Regions from separate parts of the Kitasatospora sp. NPDC101447 genome, predicted to be linked through region 1. Evidence: riboswitches for the same ligand, from Rfam matches in the RefSeq annotation. Region 1 holds a riboswitch; the other holds the start of a gene.
The links. Region 1 has a riboswitch for cyclic di-AMP ahead of ACIRST_RS28555 (peptidoglycan DD-metalloendopeptidase family protein). Riboswitches for the same ligand answer to the same signal wherever they lie in the genome.
Positions count from the first base shown of each region.

Region 2: linked by a shared signal. The riboswitch ahead of ACIRST_RS30210 (M23 family metallopeptidase) and the one ahead of ACIRST_RS28555 (peptidoglycan DD-metalloendopeptidase family protein) in region 1 are both predicted to bind cyclic di-AMP.

Region 1 is NZ_JBIWNL010000024.1:92,180-99,517, reverse strand. Features, by position in the region: gene purB (adenylosuccinate lyase) at 1-174, shown strand, start outside; gene ACIRST_RS28560 (MFS transporter) at 214-1,752, opposite strand; cyclic di-AMP (ydaO/yuaA leader) riboswitch at 2,065-2,245, shown strand; gene ACIRST_RS28555 (peptidoglycan DD-metalloendopeptidase family protein) at 2,248-3,231, shown strand; gene ACIRST_RS28550 (DUF2470 domain-containing protein) at 3,523-4,242, opposite strand; gene ACIRST_RS28545 (RidA family protein) at 4,369-4,833, opposite strand; gene ACIRST_RS28540 (IclR family transcriptional regulator) at 4,899-5,648, opposite strand; gene ACIRST_RS28535 (sugar kinase) at 5,680-6,873, opposite strand; gene ACIRST_RS28530 (amino acid deaminase) at 7,076-7,338, shown strand, end outside.
Region 2 is NZ_JBIWNL010000027.1:85,772-93,109, forward strand. Features, by position in the region: gene ACIRST_RS30185 (roadblock/LC7 domain-containing protein) at 1-252, opposite strand, end outside; gene ACIRST_RS30190 (ATP-binding protein) at 310-1,521, opposite strand; gene ACIRST_RS30195 (TetR-like C-terminal domain-containing protein) at 1,936-2,502, opposite strand; gene ACIRST_RS30200 (alpha/beta fold hydrolase) at 2,643-3,470, opposite strand; gene ACIRST_RS30205 (YiaA/YiaB family inner membrane protein) at 3,601-3,891, opposite strand; cyclic di-AMP (ydaO/yuaA leader) riboswitch at 4,089-4,247, shown strand; gene ACIRST_RS30210 (M23 family metallopeptidase) at 4,260-5,093, shown strand; gene ACIRST_RS30215 (hypothetical protein) at 5,172-6,047, opposite strand; gene ACIRST_RS30220 (GNAT family N-acetyltransferase) at 6,090-6,701, shown strand; gene ACIRST_RS30225 (sensor domain-containing protein) at 6,816-7,338, shown strand, end outside.

The sequences.
Region 1 (7,338 bases):
GCCGCCGACGAGCGGATCCCGCTGGACCGCGCCGCGCTGGACGCGCTGCTGGCCGACAAGCTCTCCTTCACCGGTGCGGCCGGCGCCCAGGTCGCCGAGGTGGTCCGCCTGGTGGAGGCCGTCGCGGCCGCCTACCCGGAGGCCGCCAAGTACGCGCCGGGTGACATCCTCTGAGGTCGATGTCCCGTGACGTCCCGGTGAGGTGACGTCGCGTCAGCTCTCGGGCGTGGGCCCCGCCGCCGGACCGGTGGCGGGGCCCTCGCGCGTGTGGACGTGGCCCGGGTCGAAGGGCGGGGTGGTGGTGCCGCAGGGCCAGTCGCAGTTCGGCTCGGCGACCGGCTTCTCCTCGGGCGCCAGCACGTTGCCCCGGATGGTGGCGAAGGCGATCATCCCGCCGGTGGCCAGCAGGCCCGCGCAGATCAGCATCGCCGTGTGGAAGGCGGAGTCGACCTCGGAGGGCACCTGGTAGGCGTTGCCGCTCAGCCCGGCCAGGGCCGGCAGGGCGGCCACCGCGAGCAGGCCGGCCGCGCGGGCGGCGGCGTTGTTGACCCCGCTGGCGATGCCCGCGTGCCGGACCTCGACGGCGGCCAGCACCGTCGCCGTCAGCGGCGCCACCAGCAGGGTCATCCCGCAGCCCATCACCGTGACGGCGGGCAGCACGTCCGTCCAGTACGACGAGTCGGAGCCGATGCGGAGCATCAGCAGCACCCCGGCGGCGCAGATCAGGGGGCCGACGGTGAGCGGGATCCGCGGGCCGATCCGCTTGCCGAGCCGGCCGGCGCGCGCCGACAGCAGCAGCATCAGGATGGTGATCGGCACCAGCGCGAAGCCCGAGACCAGCGGTGAGAACCCGGCGACGATCTGCAGCTGCACCACCAGCAGGAAGAACACGCCGCTGAACGCCGCGTACACGCAGAGGGTCACCAGGTTCACGGCGGTGAACAGCCGGGAGGAGAAGAGGCCGAGCGGCAGCATCGGTTCGGGCGCGCGGCGCTCGACGGTGACGAAGGCGACGCCGAGCACCACGCCGATCACGCCGCTGACCCAGACCGCGGGGGACAGGCCCTCGCCGGCCGCGGTCAGCGCGTAGGTGATCGCGCCGAGCGCGAGCGCGGCGAGCGCCGCGCCCAGCACGTCGAAGCGGCCGGTGGCGCTCTCGTCCCGGCTCTCCGGTACGGACCGGGTGGTGACCGCGATGACGGCGGCCGCGAGCGGCAGGTTCAGCAGGAAGATCCAGCGCCAGCCGGGGCCGTCCACCAGCCAGCCGCCGAGGAAGGGGCCGACCGCGGCCGACACCCCGCCGAGGCCGGACCACAGGCCGACCGCCGCCGAGCGGTCGTCAGGGTGGAAGACGGCCTGGAGCATGGCGAGCGAGCCGGGCGTGAGCAGCGCCCCGCCGATGCCCTGGACGGCGCGGGCGGCGATCAGCACCTGGATGTTCGGCGCGGCGGCGCACGCCGCGGAGGCGACGGCGAACCAGACCACGCCGATCAGGAAGACCCGGCGTCTGCCGTACCGGTCGCCGAGCGCGCCGCCGAGCAGGATCAGGCCCGCCAGGGTGAGCAGATAGGCGTTCAGCGTCCATTGCAGGGATGCCAGGGAGGCGCCCAGGTCGGCGCCGATGCGGGGCAGGGCGACGTTCACCACGGTGCCGTCGAGCATCGCCATGCTGGATCCGAGCACCGTTGCCAGGAGTACCCAGCGACCCTGCGCGGTGCCCAGGCGCAGGGTGCCTGCTTCGGAGGTGGCCACGGCCCGATCCTGGCCCTGTGGGGCGTACGTGACAAGGCTCACCGGTGGGTGTGTTGGAGGCTGTCGGTGCGTGAGCGGACGACTGCGCAGCGCCGTCGTCGTCGGCGCAGGGTCGTGGATCAGTGGCACGGGGTGAATGGATTGTGTACAGACCGTGCCGCGGATCATTCGGAGGGTGACCGGATCCCCGGGGGTCGTTGCGGATTCAAGAGATCGACATTGCTTCACCCGAACGGATGGGTTTTAGTTCAGCGACCGCCCGGCCAGCCCGGACGGATCCACCGGGTGGAACGCCGAGTCCTGCCGCTGCCCGGGTGGTTCGAACTGAACTCTGTACGGCAGGAGCGGGGGACCCACAGGTAAGTCGCCGGACCGGAGTTCGCGCCTCAGGGCGCGGGCGTCCAGGGCCGGCTTGGGGTGAAGCCGCGCATGCGGCCGGGCAACTCCAGCCCGAACCCGACAGCTCACCTCGCAGGCGTCGGAGAGGAAACTTCCATGCCTGCTCAGGCTCGTCGTATCGCCCTGCCCCGCGCCGCCCGCATCGGCATCGCCACCGCCGTCACCGGCGCCTCCTTCGCCCTCCCGCTCGTGACCGCGATCAGCGCCCAGGCCCACACCGCCCCGGCTGCCCCGGTCGCGCAGGCCGCCCCCGCCGCTGCTGCCGCCCCCGCCCCCGCCGCCGACGCCAAGCCGGCCGCGCAGGCCGCTCCGGCCGCCGCGCACGAGAGCTACCGCGTCGTCAGCGGTGACACCCTGTCCAAGATCGCCGACGTCAAGAACGTCGACGGCGGCTGGCACGCGCTGTACGAGCAGAACCGCTCGGTCGTCGGCGCCAACCCGAACCTGATCTTCCCGGGCCAGCAGCTCACCATCGCCGGCCACGCCGTCGCGCCGTCCGCCGACGCCGCCCCGGCGAAGCCGGCCGCCCCGGCCAAGCCCGCCACGCCGGCCAAGCCGCAGGTCAAGGTCCAGGTCAAGACCGAGGCCGCGAAGCCGGCCGCCCCGGTGCAGACCCAGGTTCAGACCGCCGCTCCGGCCCCGGCCGTGACCGCCGCTCCGGTCGCCGCCACCGCCGGTTACGTCGCGCCGCTGGCCAACCCGGTCCTGGGCGAGGCCTACGGTGTCGCCGGCTCGATGTGGGCCTCCGGCCACCACACCGGCCAGGACTTCGTCTGCTCCACCGGTACCCCGCTGCGCGCCGTCGCCAACGGTGTCGTGGTCAAGGCCGGCAACGGCGGCGCCTACGGCAACGAGGTCGAGATCAAGCTCGCCGACGGCAAGTACGCGCAGTACGCGCACCTCTCGTCGATCGGCGTGAAGATCGGTCAGACCGTCACCGCCGGCCAGCAGCTCGGCCTCTCCGGCGCCACCGGCAACGTGACCGGCCCGCACCTGCACTTCGAGATCCGCACCACCCCGGAGTACGGCTCGGACATCAACCCGGTCACCTACCTGCGCGCGCACGGCGTCGCGCTCTGACCCTTCCGGGGTTTCAGGAACCACCGCTGCTGCGGAGCGAATCGATCCTCCGGGATGGTCATGTCGGGTGACCGCTCGACCGGGTGATCGCCGCACAGTGGACATGGGCGCGGGACACGCCCAGGCCGGCCCGGCTCGCGGGACACACCTCCCTCGCGAGCCGGGCCGGCCGGTGCCTTTTCCGGGGCCGGTACGGCACGGGGGTTCGCTCCGGGGTGGTCGGTTCGGCCGGACGGTGGGTCAATCCGTTCGCACGGTCTGCCTGCTGAACGCGCTGAAGGGGATCGGGAGTCAGCCGCGGTGGGCGGGCTGGCCGTACCGGGCGGCGGTCAGCAGGTCGTGCATCCGGTGGCCGAAGTCCTCGACGTCGCGGGCCGGTTCGGGGAAGACCAGGCGGACGTCGCGGTGCCCGTCGGGGTGGTCCAGGCGCAGCACCAGGCCGTGGCGGTCCAGGGCGAGCGGGCGGACGTCCGGGTTCCGGGCGAGCAGCGCCGGGTCGAGCAGGCGGGTGAGGACGTCGAGCGCGTCGGCGTGGTCGTCGGCGAAGTGGGTGAGCATCGCGGCCTCGTGGCGGGCCATCGGGTCGGGGGTGGCGTGGGCGAGGTCGGCGGCGGTGACCGCGCCGGTGCCGTACGGGGTGGCGAGGACGGCGTGGGCGACGTCCACGCGCAGGTGGACGCTGAGGCCGTCGTCGGCGAGGTGGGCCAGCCGGAGCCGGCCGGCCAGGGTGAGGCGGGCGCGGACGCGGTCGCGGACGGCGACGGGGGAGACGTCGGTGACGTCGAGGACGACGGCGAGGCCGTCGGTGGCCCGGGCGGCGGCTGCGGTGAGCGGGGCGTCCAGTGGGGCGCGCAGTCGCAGGCGGGAGCCGTGGACGGAGACCGGGGTGTCCAGGTCGTGGTGCTCGCCCAGTGCACGGACGGCGAGCGAGGAGGTCGTGCCGAGCAGGCTCAGGATCCGTTCGGCGGTGGTGGGCTCGGGGACCTCGGTGTCGCCGGGGGGCAGGCTCATGGACGGACCTCCAGTTGGTTAGGTGAGCCTAACCTAATGTTGCTGTCCGGGTGTGGCAAGCGCGCAGGGCCCGGACGCGCGGGAGGCGTCCGGGCCCTGCGGTGGGTGCGGTCGGGGACGGGAGCGTCAGACGACGACGGCCTGGGCGTCGATCTCCACCAGCATCGGCTCCTGCGGGAGCTCGACGAAGACGGTGGTGCGGCAGGGCTTCACCCCGCCGGGCTTGACGTTCTCCTCGATGAACTCGGCGTAGACCTCGTTCATCAGCGGGAAGTCGGCGCGCTTGGTGAGGTAGACGCGGAACATCACCACGTCCTCGATGGTCGCGCCGCCGGCCTCGACGACGGCCTTGACGTTCTCCAGGGTGCGCCGGGTCTGCGCCTTCACGTCACCGTGGTGGAGGTACTCGCCGGTCGCCGGGTCCTGCGGGCCCTGGCCGGAGACCTGCAGGATCGGACCCTTGCGGACGCCCTGGGAGAACGTCCAGGCCGGGGCGGGGGCGCCGTCGGTGCGGATCTCGACCTTCTCGGCGGGCCGGGTGGGCTTGGCGGCCTGGGCGGTCTCGGCGGGCTGGGGGCGCTCGGCGGGCATGGGGCTCCTTGGCGTGAAGTACGTGAAGTACGTGAAGTGCGTGAAGTGCGTCAGGTGACTGTCCGTCAGTTGTGGTCGGGGCGGCCGCAGTCGGCCGAGACGGCGCGGGCGGTGGCGAGCAGGTGCGGGAGGAGGTCCAGCACCTGCTCGTACGGGAGGACGACGTCCGGGACGGAGATGGAGGCGGCGGCGACGACCCGGCCGCTGGCGTCCCGGACGGGCGCGGCAACGCAGTTGATGAAGGACTCGTGCTCGGCGTGGTCCTGCGCCCAGCCCTGGGCGGCGACCTTCTCCAGCTCCGCGAGCAGCGCCTCGGGCGTGGTGAGGGTGCGTTCGGTGTGCGGGGTGAAGTCGATCCCGGCCACCACCCGGCGCCGCTCGGGCAGCGGGAGGTCGGCCAGCAGAACCTTGGAGACGGCGGCGCTGTGCAGCGCGGCGCGCAGGCCGATGCGGGAGTACATCCGGACCGGGTGACGCGAGTCGAACTTGTCGATGTAGACCACCTCGCCGCCCTCGTACGCGGCCAGGTGCACGGTCTGGCCGGTGGCGGCGTTCAGCTCGGCCAGGTGCGGGGCGGCGATCCGGCGGATGCCGCGCTGCTCCAGGGCCAGGCCGGAGAGGGCGAAGAGGCCCGCGCCCAGGTGGTAGCGGTAGGCCGCGTCGCGATAGACGAATCGTTCCTCTTCGAGGCTCTGGAGCAGCCGGAGAACGGTCGTCTTGTGGACGCCGAGCACCTCGGCGAGCTGGTCGAGGGAACGTTCGCCCTCGCCGAGCTGGGCGAGGATGCGCAGGGCGCGGGTGACGGTCTGGCTCATCGTGCTCCGCTTCGAGGGCCGGGGTTGCTGCTCATTGTGCCCGGGTGCGGTCGGCGGGCGGGACGTGGTCGGCGAGGCCGGTGGGGTCGGCCGGATCGGTGGGGCCGGCCGGGCCGGCGAGGTGCGTGCGGCCGGCGGGCAGGGCGGGGCCGGTGATGCCGCCCGCGGTGACCCGGGTGGCGGCCCAGTCCGCGGGCGAGGCGTCGAGCAGCGCCGCCACCACGGCGGCGGGCGGCGGCGTGGCCTGGTCGCCGTGGGCGGTCAGGGCGCAGGCGGCGCTCAGGTGACCGAGCCGCAGGCGGCGGCGCCGGTCCAGGCCCCGGACGGTGCCGGCCAGGTAACCGGCCGCGAAGGCGTCGCCCGCGCCGGTGGCCTCGACCACCTCGACGGCGAGAGCCGGTTCGGTGACCGCCGTGCCGTCGCGCCCCAGGGCGGTGACGTGCCGGGCGGAGTCCTTGACGACGACGGTCGCGGGGGACGGGAAGCGACGGCGCAGCGCGGCCGGGTCGCCGGTGCCGAACGCGGCCTGCGCCTCGTCCGCGCCGAGCAGCAGCAGGTCGGCGGCGTCCAGCAGTGGGGGCAGCACGGCCGGGTCGCGGTCCCGCCACAGCGAGGGGCGCCAGTTGAGGTCGAAGCTGACCAGCCCCCGGCCCCCGCCCGGCCGGGCCCCCGTGGTGTGGCGGCGCTCGACGACGAGGGCGCGCAGCAGGGCGAGGCAGTCGTCGGAGAGCGCGGCGGTGATGCCGGACAGGTGCAGCAGTCGGGCGTCGGCCAGCAGCCGGGCGGCGTCCGGGTCGGCGAGCAGTGCGGGGGACAGTGCGGTGGCCGCGGAACCGCGCCGATGGTAGTGCAGCCGGCTGCGCCCGGGGCCGAGGTCGTGGTCGTGGCCGGTGGAGCCGCCGACCTCCTTGAGGTAGAGGCCGGTCGGGCGGTGCGGGTCGACCGCGACCGCCGAGACGTCCACGCCGCGGGCGGCGAGCTCGGCCAGCAGTCGTCGGCCGAAGCCGTCGGCTCCGACCCGGCTGATCCAGGCGGTCGGCACGCCGAGTGCGGCCAGCACGCCGGCCGTGTTGGACTCGGCGCCGCCGACGGAGAGCCGGAAGGTCTCCACCGACTCCAGCGGGCCGGGGTGGTCCGGGAGCAGGACGGCCATCGACTCGCCCACGCACACGGCCGTCGGAGGAGGGCCCGGGCGGGCCGGGCCCGGGGTGTCCTGTCGCGGCATGTGCGGGGCTCCTCGTCTGTGGCCGTTGCGTCGAGAGCGGGCCCACTCCGTCGATCGACCGTCCGCCTGGTCGGGTGCGGGCCTGGTCCGTTGAGCGTGAGTCAGTTCCGTTGACCGTGATCCGGCGCCGATGCTAGAACCGTGCTGCCAGCATGCGCAACCCTCGTTGCACATGTTGCAATCTGGCGGATGGAGGAGGAGCGTGCAGCAGACCTTCGCAAGCAGCGGCACCGGGCCGGGCATCGCCCGCGACGCGGTGGCGGCGCTGGCCGACGAGCCGCTGGACCGGCGGTTCAAGGCCGCTCCGCCGGACTCCCACCCGGACCGGCGGCCGGGAGCCGCCACCCGGGGCCGCACCGTGCGGGAGTGGCTGGCCGGCGGCCCGACCCTCTCCTCGTTCGGCACCCCGCTGCTCACCCTCGACGGCGCCGCACTCGCGCACAACGTCCGCACCATGGCCGACTG
Region 2 (7,338 bases), on a different contig from region 1:
GAGGTAGCCGCCGCCGTACTCGATGATGATCTGGCGGGTGGCGCTGCCCGGTCCGCCGAAGCCCGTCGCGACGCCGCGGGCCAGGGACTGCAGGCCGGAGCAGGCGGCGGCGAGCCGTTCGGCGTCCTCGCGCGCGATGCCCGCGCTGCGGCCGATCTCCAGGCCGTCGTTGGAGACGACGACGGCGTGCTGGACCTGCGGGACATTGATGATGTCGGCGAGCAGCCAACCGAGATCAGGCGTGGTGGTCATGGAGTTCTCCGGAGCGCTGGGGAGTCGGGGGGAGTCGGGGGAAGCGTGCGGGAGTGGTCAGGAGGGGCCGGGTGCGTTCCGGCCCTGGCCCCGGGCGGCCGACCGGCCGCTGGCGGTCCCGGCCTGGAACATCGCCATGAACGTCTGCGCGTCCCGGGCCGAGCGGTACGGCGGGGCGGGCGGCGGGGGAGCGGCGTGCTGGGCGGGCCGGCTGGCGCGGTCGCGCCGGTGGCTGCGGCGGGGCAGCGGCGGTGGGGTGTCGCCGCCGACCGGGGCCCGGCCGGGTGGCGGGGTCTCCAGCAGGGGGTGGTCGGCCGGGGAGGCCGGCCCGGGGCCGGGGCTGAACGCCGGGTCGCCCGGCCCGAAGCCGGGGACGGTGGGCGGCAGCGGCTCGGTGAGCAGCGCGTTCGGCAGCAGGATGACGACGCGGACACCGCCGTACGGGGAGGGCGCCGAGCTGAGGGTGACCCGGAAGCCGTACTGCTCGGCGAGCCGGCCGACCGCGGCCAGGCCCAGCTGCGGGACCTCGCCGAGGCGGGAGACCTCCAGGGTGCTGCCGCCGGCGAGCGCGGCGGCGGCCTTGGCGACGGCCTGCTCGGGCATGCCGACGCCGCCGTCGTCGATCTCGATGACGGCGCCGTTGTGCACCGGCATCAGGGTGACGAACACCTGGGTGCTGGGCGGGGAGTAGCGGGTGGCGTTGTCCAGCAGCTCGGCGATCGCGTGGATCAGCGCCTCGGCCGCGGCGCCGACCACCGCGGTCTCGATCCGGCTGCGGACCACCACCCGCTGGAACGGCAGGATGCGCGACTGGGCGCCGCGGACGACGTCCTCCAGGGTGACCGGCTCCGGCCAGTGCCGGCCGGCCCGGGCGCCGCACAGCACGGCCAGGGTCTGGGCCAGCCTGGCCTGTTGGGCGGCCGCATGGTCGGCCTTGAGCAGGCCCTCCAGCAGCGCCGGGTCGTCGTGGGTGCGTTCCATCTCGTCCAGCAGCGCCTGCTGGTCGTGGGCCATCACCAGGATCCGGCGGGCCACGCTGAGGAAGGCGCGCTGGGTGGAGGCGGTGAGTTCCTGCTCGTGCTGGACGGCGGCCAGGTCCACGCCCCGGCGGGAGAGTTCGGCGGTGAGCTGTTCCTGGAGCCGGGCGAGTTCGTGCTGCAGCCGGTCGGCGCGGCCGCGCTGGGTGACGGACACGGCGTGGTAGCGCGCGGCGGCCACGAGGGCGAGGACGGCGAGCACGCCGGTTGCCGTTACTGACCACTGAGTCATCGTCACGCGGCGAATTCTAGGGTGATGATCCTACGAAGGTGTGAACGGATCTCGCCAAGTGACCGGATCTCGTCAAAATCAAGTCAATCCGCCCGCATTCCGGACTCGTTCGTCCCCGATCGCCCTCTGGGGCAAGCCCTCGGGGCGGCTCTGTCGGGTCGGCCGCCACCCGTCCCGAACCCGCCCGATGGCCGGTTCGCGCCCTGGGATGTGTGGGGCCTGTGTGCAGGGTGTCGCGAAAGCGGATCCTCGGGGCCGGCGGCGTCTTCCCTCGACGCCTCCCTCCGGCGTTTCCTCCGACGTTTCCCCCGGCGTTTTCTCTCGGCGTCCACCCGTCCTCCGTCGGGGCGCCGCGGGGGTCGGCCGGCTCGACGCCCCCGTGTCCGCCGGTTCGCCGGGTGCGTGGGCGGCCCGTCAGGCGGGCCAGGCGCGGAGGCCGGTGGTGAGGGTGGCGATGAGGCGGTCCTGGGTGGTGGTGAGGTCCTCGGCGAGCCGGAAGGCACCGGCGGTGCTGAGCGAGGCGAAGCCGTGGGCCAGGGAGCGGACGGTCCGGGCGGCGTGGATCGCCTCGGAGCCGTCGAGCCCGTACTCCCGCAGGACGGCGATGATCACGCCGACGAGTCGCGCGGCCGCCTCGGCGAGGTCGTCGTCGGGCTGCGGGGCCTGGGGGAGGGCGTTGTAGCGGTGCGGGTGCTCGGTGGCGTACGCGTGGTAGGCGCGCAGGACGGCCGCGACGGCGTCGTCCCCGCTGCGGCCGACCGCGGCGGCGGCGAGGCAGTCGGCCAGTTCCCCGGTGACCCGGACGGCGATCAGCCGCCGCAGTTCGGCGAGGCCACCGCTGACGTGCTTGTACAGCGAGGGGGTGGCGACGCCGGCCCGGGCGGCGACCGCGGCGAGGGTGAGGGCTTCGGTGCCCTGTTCGTCCAGGAGGGCGATGGCGTGGTCGACGACCTGGTCGGGGGTCAGTCCTATGCGGGGCATGGTTTCGGGCTTCTCTCGTGCGGGAGTCGGCGGTGGTCGGGCGGTGGTCCCGCCGTGGTCGGCCTGGTGGCCGGCCGGTGGTGGGCCGGTGGCGGGCCGTGGCGGGCCGTGGCGGGCCGGGTGGACCGGCGGTCGGGCGGTCAGGCGAGTTCGGCGAGGAAGGGCAGCAGGGCGTCCGCGGTGGCCTGCGGGTCGTCGGCCATCGGGTAGTGCCCGGACCCTTCGATCATCGCCTTCCGCGCGCCCAGTGCCGCGACCTGCCGGTCGGCGACGAGCTCCGGCTTCGGGAAGTCGGGGTCCTTGCTGCCCATGACCACCAGCGCCGGGCACCGCACGGCGGCCGTCCAGCCGACCGGCGAGGAGTTCCCGGTGACGTACCCGCGGGTGGCGGTCTTGCGGCCCGGGGTGCGCAGCGCGGCGACCAGCCCGTCCACGTAGGCGTCGAAGTCGGCGGGCTTGGCGCCGGGGAAGGCCATCCGGCGCAGGTAGAAGCCCCAGAAGGCGGGCCAGTGGACGAGCGCCGCGCCCATCAGGCCGAGGACGCCGCGCATCAGGGCGCCGGGCTGCGGGTTCTCGACGAAGGCGTCGATCAGGACGATCCCGGCGACCCGCTCCGGCGCGTCCCCGGCGACCTTGACGACCGTCGCGCCGGTGTAGGAGTTCCCGGCGAGGACGGCGCGCTCGATGCCGAGGTGGTCGAGCAGGGCGAGGACGTCGTCGGCGATGGCGGCGGGGCCGTAGTCGTCCCAGGCGATGGACGACTCGCCGAAGCCGCGCAGGTCCATGGTGACGACCCGGTGGCCGGCGGCGACGAGCAGCGGGCGGAGGTGCCGGTACGCGGCGCGGCTGTCGAGCATGCCGGGCAGCAGGACGACGGGGGTGCCGTCGCCCTGCCGGGTGTCGTCGAAGGCGATCCGCCCGCCGGGGAGGGTCAGGTACTGGGTGTCCGGGGTGATGGTGGCGTTCATGGTGGGCCTCCTCGGTCCTCCGCTGCGGGCATCGGCGGTGCTGCCGATAGCCATAAAGCTAAGGCTAATAGCCTTAGCCGTCAAGTGCTCGACCGCGGCGGAGGGAGAGGGGGGTGTCGGGCGGCCCGCCTCAGACCCCCTCGACCTTGAACGGGTCGTGCTCGCTGAGCAGCTTCTCCAGCCGGGCCTGGTCGACCCGGCTGACGATCTCGTTCGTCTCCTGCCGGTCCCGGACCACCTTCGCCAGGGTGAACGCGGAGCTGACGGTGTAGAGGAGGCCGATCCCGAGGAACGCCCGGGTCCACCCGCCGACCGGCAGGTAGGCGATCCCGACGGCGAGGGCCGTGCCCGACAGGGCGAAGGAGAGGATGGCCTGGATGTAGTAGGCGGCCGTCGTGCGGTTCTGCATCGGTGCGCTCATGGCGTCAGGATGCGGCCGTCCGGCCGGGCCGCACATGAGTAGGAGTACTCAGATGAAGTGCTCGTGTCGAAGGGTCGTTCGTTGACGTCCTATCACTCGTTCCACGGCCGTCCCGGACGGATGGCTTGGAATCAGAGCGTCCTAGGATTAACGTTTGATAACGCAGCGCGGTTGTCAACGCCGTACCCAGACGGCACCGTGCGCCGTCGCCTAATCCCGCCGGCCGGCCTCCGGGCAGGTCAGGGAGCCGGGGAACCACGTTCCTTGGGGTGAATCGGCGGGGCCCCGGCCCGGCCGTAGGAGACCTTCCTGCTCCGAACCCGTCAGCTAACCCGGTAGGCGCGAAGGAAGGAAAGGAGCGCGCCTCCGTGGCGTCGACGCACACTCCGGCACACCCGGCCGGCCCCGCAGCCGGTACCCAGCTCCTCGACCACCCCGGTGCGGACGGCCCCGAGGCCCTCGGCCCGGAGGCCGAGACCAACCGGCACCGGATGCCGCGTCAGGTCCGCGGCACCTCCCCGCTGCTCGGCGTCACCGCCGTCGCCGCCACCCTGGGCGCCACCGGCTTCGCCTCGGCCACCCCGGCCGCCGCACCCGCCGTCGAGGCCCCGGACGAGACGCCGGTCGCCCTCTCCGCCGACCCCGGCCTCGCGCTCGCCGCCCGCATCCAGCAGCAGGCCGACAGCCAGCGCACCGCCGCCGAGGAGACCGCCCGCGTGCAGGCCGCGCAGGAGGCCGAGGCCAAGGCCGCCGCCAAGGAGGCCGAGGCCAAGCGCGCCGCCGAGGAGGCGGAGGCCAAGCGGGCCGCCGCCCTCACCCTCCCGGTGAAGGACTACCGGCTCTCCGCCCACTACGGCCAGAGCGCCCGCTACTGGGCCAACCTGCACACCGGCCTGGACTTCGCCGCCGACACCGGCACCCCGGTCTACGCGCTCGGCCAGGGCACCATCACCTCGGCCGGCTGGTCCGGCTCCTACGGCTACCGGATCGTCGAGACCCTGCCCGACGGCACCGAGATCTGGTACTGCCACCTCTCCTCGATCATCGCGGGCTCCGGCAAGGTCACCTCCGGCCAGCAGATCGGCAAGGTCGGCGCGACCGGCAACGTCACCGGCCCGCACCTGCACCTGGAGGTCCGCCCCGGCGGCGGCGCCCCGGTCGACCCGGAGCCCTGGCTCCAGCAGCACGGCCTCAACCCGTAACGGACACCCGGAGGCCCGTAGCGGCCTCCCGGAAGCCCCCGGCCGCACGCGGCCGGGGGCTTCCGGGTGCCACGGCGGCTACTCCTCGGCGGGCAGCTGCGCCAGGTAGGCGTCGATCTCCTCCTGGCCCGGCTCCGGCGCCAGCTCCGGGAACTCCGCCACCAGCAGCCGCGGCAGCCCGGGCACCGTCCACTCCCCGAACAGGTCGAGCGCCGCGTCGACCGCCGCGTCCTCGAAGTGCCCGAAGTCCCCGGCCAGTTCGTCCGGCATCGGGCGCCCGAGCGCGGTCAGCTCGGCCAGGTTGCGGTAGCTGCGCCGCATCAGGCCCTGCTCCAGCAGCCGCCGGGCGCCGTCCGTGGCCATGCCGACCGACAGCACCCGTCCCGGTCCCCAGCCCTGCTCGTCCGGCTCGTCCAGCCAGCCGGTGGGCACCAGCGCCTCGTACGCGGCCAGCCGCTCCTCCTCCGCCAGCCCGGCGAAGCCGGTCAGCCAGTCCCGCACCGCCGCCCCGTCCGCGACGTCCACCCCGTGCGCGTGCAGCAGCAGCGCGTACAGCCGGGGCCAGGTCACCAGGTCGGCGCGGCGCAGCAGCCCGGCCGCGACCTCGCCCTGCCACTCGGCCTCGGCGTGCAGCCGCTCCTGGCGCTTGGCGTTGAGCCGCCGGGCCGCCCGCTGGTGGTCGATCAGCAGCCGGACCGCCTCGCCGTACGCGAGCGGGTCCTCCTCGGGCGCGGGTTGGACGTACAGGTGGAGGCGCTCGTACAGCAGGTGCTCCACCGCGTCGGAGGTCAGTTCGGGCCAGCCGTCGTGCATCCTGCTCTCGCCCAGCTCCAGCAGCGCCAGCACCGCGTGCAGCGGCCCCTCGGCCACCGGCGTGCGGCCCTGCTCGGCCGCCCAGGCGAGCAGGTCGGCGGCCCTGGTGCGCGGGGCGAGCCGCAGGTCTTCGTCGTTCATAGTCCGAACGGTAGCCGCCGGGGGCGGGTAGGGTCGGCAGCCATGGTCCCCGTACGACTCACCGGCCCCCGGCTGGCCATCCGCGAGTACCACCACACCGACGGCGACGTGGACGCCCTGCACGCGCTGTTCGGCGACCCGGAGGTCACCCGGCACCTGCCGTTCGAGCCGCACGACCGCGAGACCTGCGCCGACCAGATCGAGCTCTACCTGGAGGAGGCGATGGCCGAGCAGCGGGACACCTACCGGCTCGCCGTCACCAGGCTCGCCGACGCCGAGGACCCGCGGGACGCGACCCCGATCGGCCAGGCCTCGCTCACCCTCGGGGAACACGGCGCCGCCGACCTCGGCTGCGTCCTCGGCCGCGAGTTCCAGGGGAGCGGCCACGGGCGCGAGGTCACCGCCCTGCTCTGCGACCTCGGCTTCGGCGTCCTGGGCCTGCACCGGTTGACGGCCCGGGCCGAGGCGGCCAACGCGGCCGCCGCCACGGTGCTCACCGGGCTCGGGTTCCGGCCGGAGGAGCGGGCGCGGCAGGACCGGCTCCCGGGCGGCGAGCGGTCCGGCTCGGACCACTACGTGCTGCTCGCCGACGCGTGGCCGGGCCCGGCCGACCGCCGTCCGGCCGAGCGGCGGCCCGAAGGAGCGGGGGGTTAACCCCACCTCCGATCCGCCAGGCCTCCGGATGCCCCGGGCCCCGGCCGTTCGACCAGACTGGACGACGTCAGGGAACGCGAACGACCGTCACAACGAAGGGCCGGGGGCCGGGAGATGAGCAGCAGCCGAAGCACACTGGACCACGAGTTCGACGTCCTGGGCGGGTACGACGCCGACCCGCGTCCCGACCGGGCCCACCGGACGGAACAGCCGCCGGCCTTCCTGGCGGCGCCGTTCTCCGCGCACTACTACCGCGAGATCGGGTACGTGCTCACCGGCCTGCCGGTGGCGATCGCCGGGTTCGCCGTCGCGATCACCCTGTTCTGCCTCGGTCTCGGCACCTTCGTCACCGCCCTCGGCCTGCCCGTCCTGGCCGCCCTGACCGTCGCCGGCCGGGGCTTCGGCCGGCTGGAGCGGGCCCGGGTGCGCGGCATGCTGGCCCTGGACGTCCCCGGCCCGAAGCCGGCGCGCCGGGTCCGCCCGGGCAGCTGGGGGGCGATCACCGCGCGGCTGGCGGACCCGGCGGGCTGGAAGGCCGCGCTGCACCAGGTGGTGATGTTCCCCTGGGCGATCTTCAGCTTCACCATGACAGTGGTGTTCCTGCTGGTCGGCTGGGCGATGGCGCTCTACCCCGTCT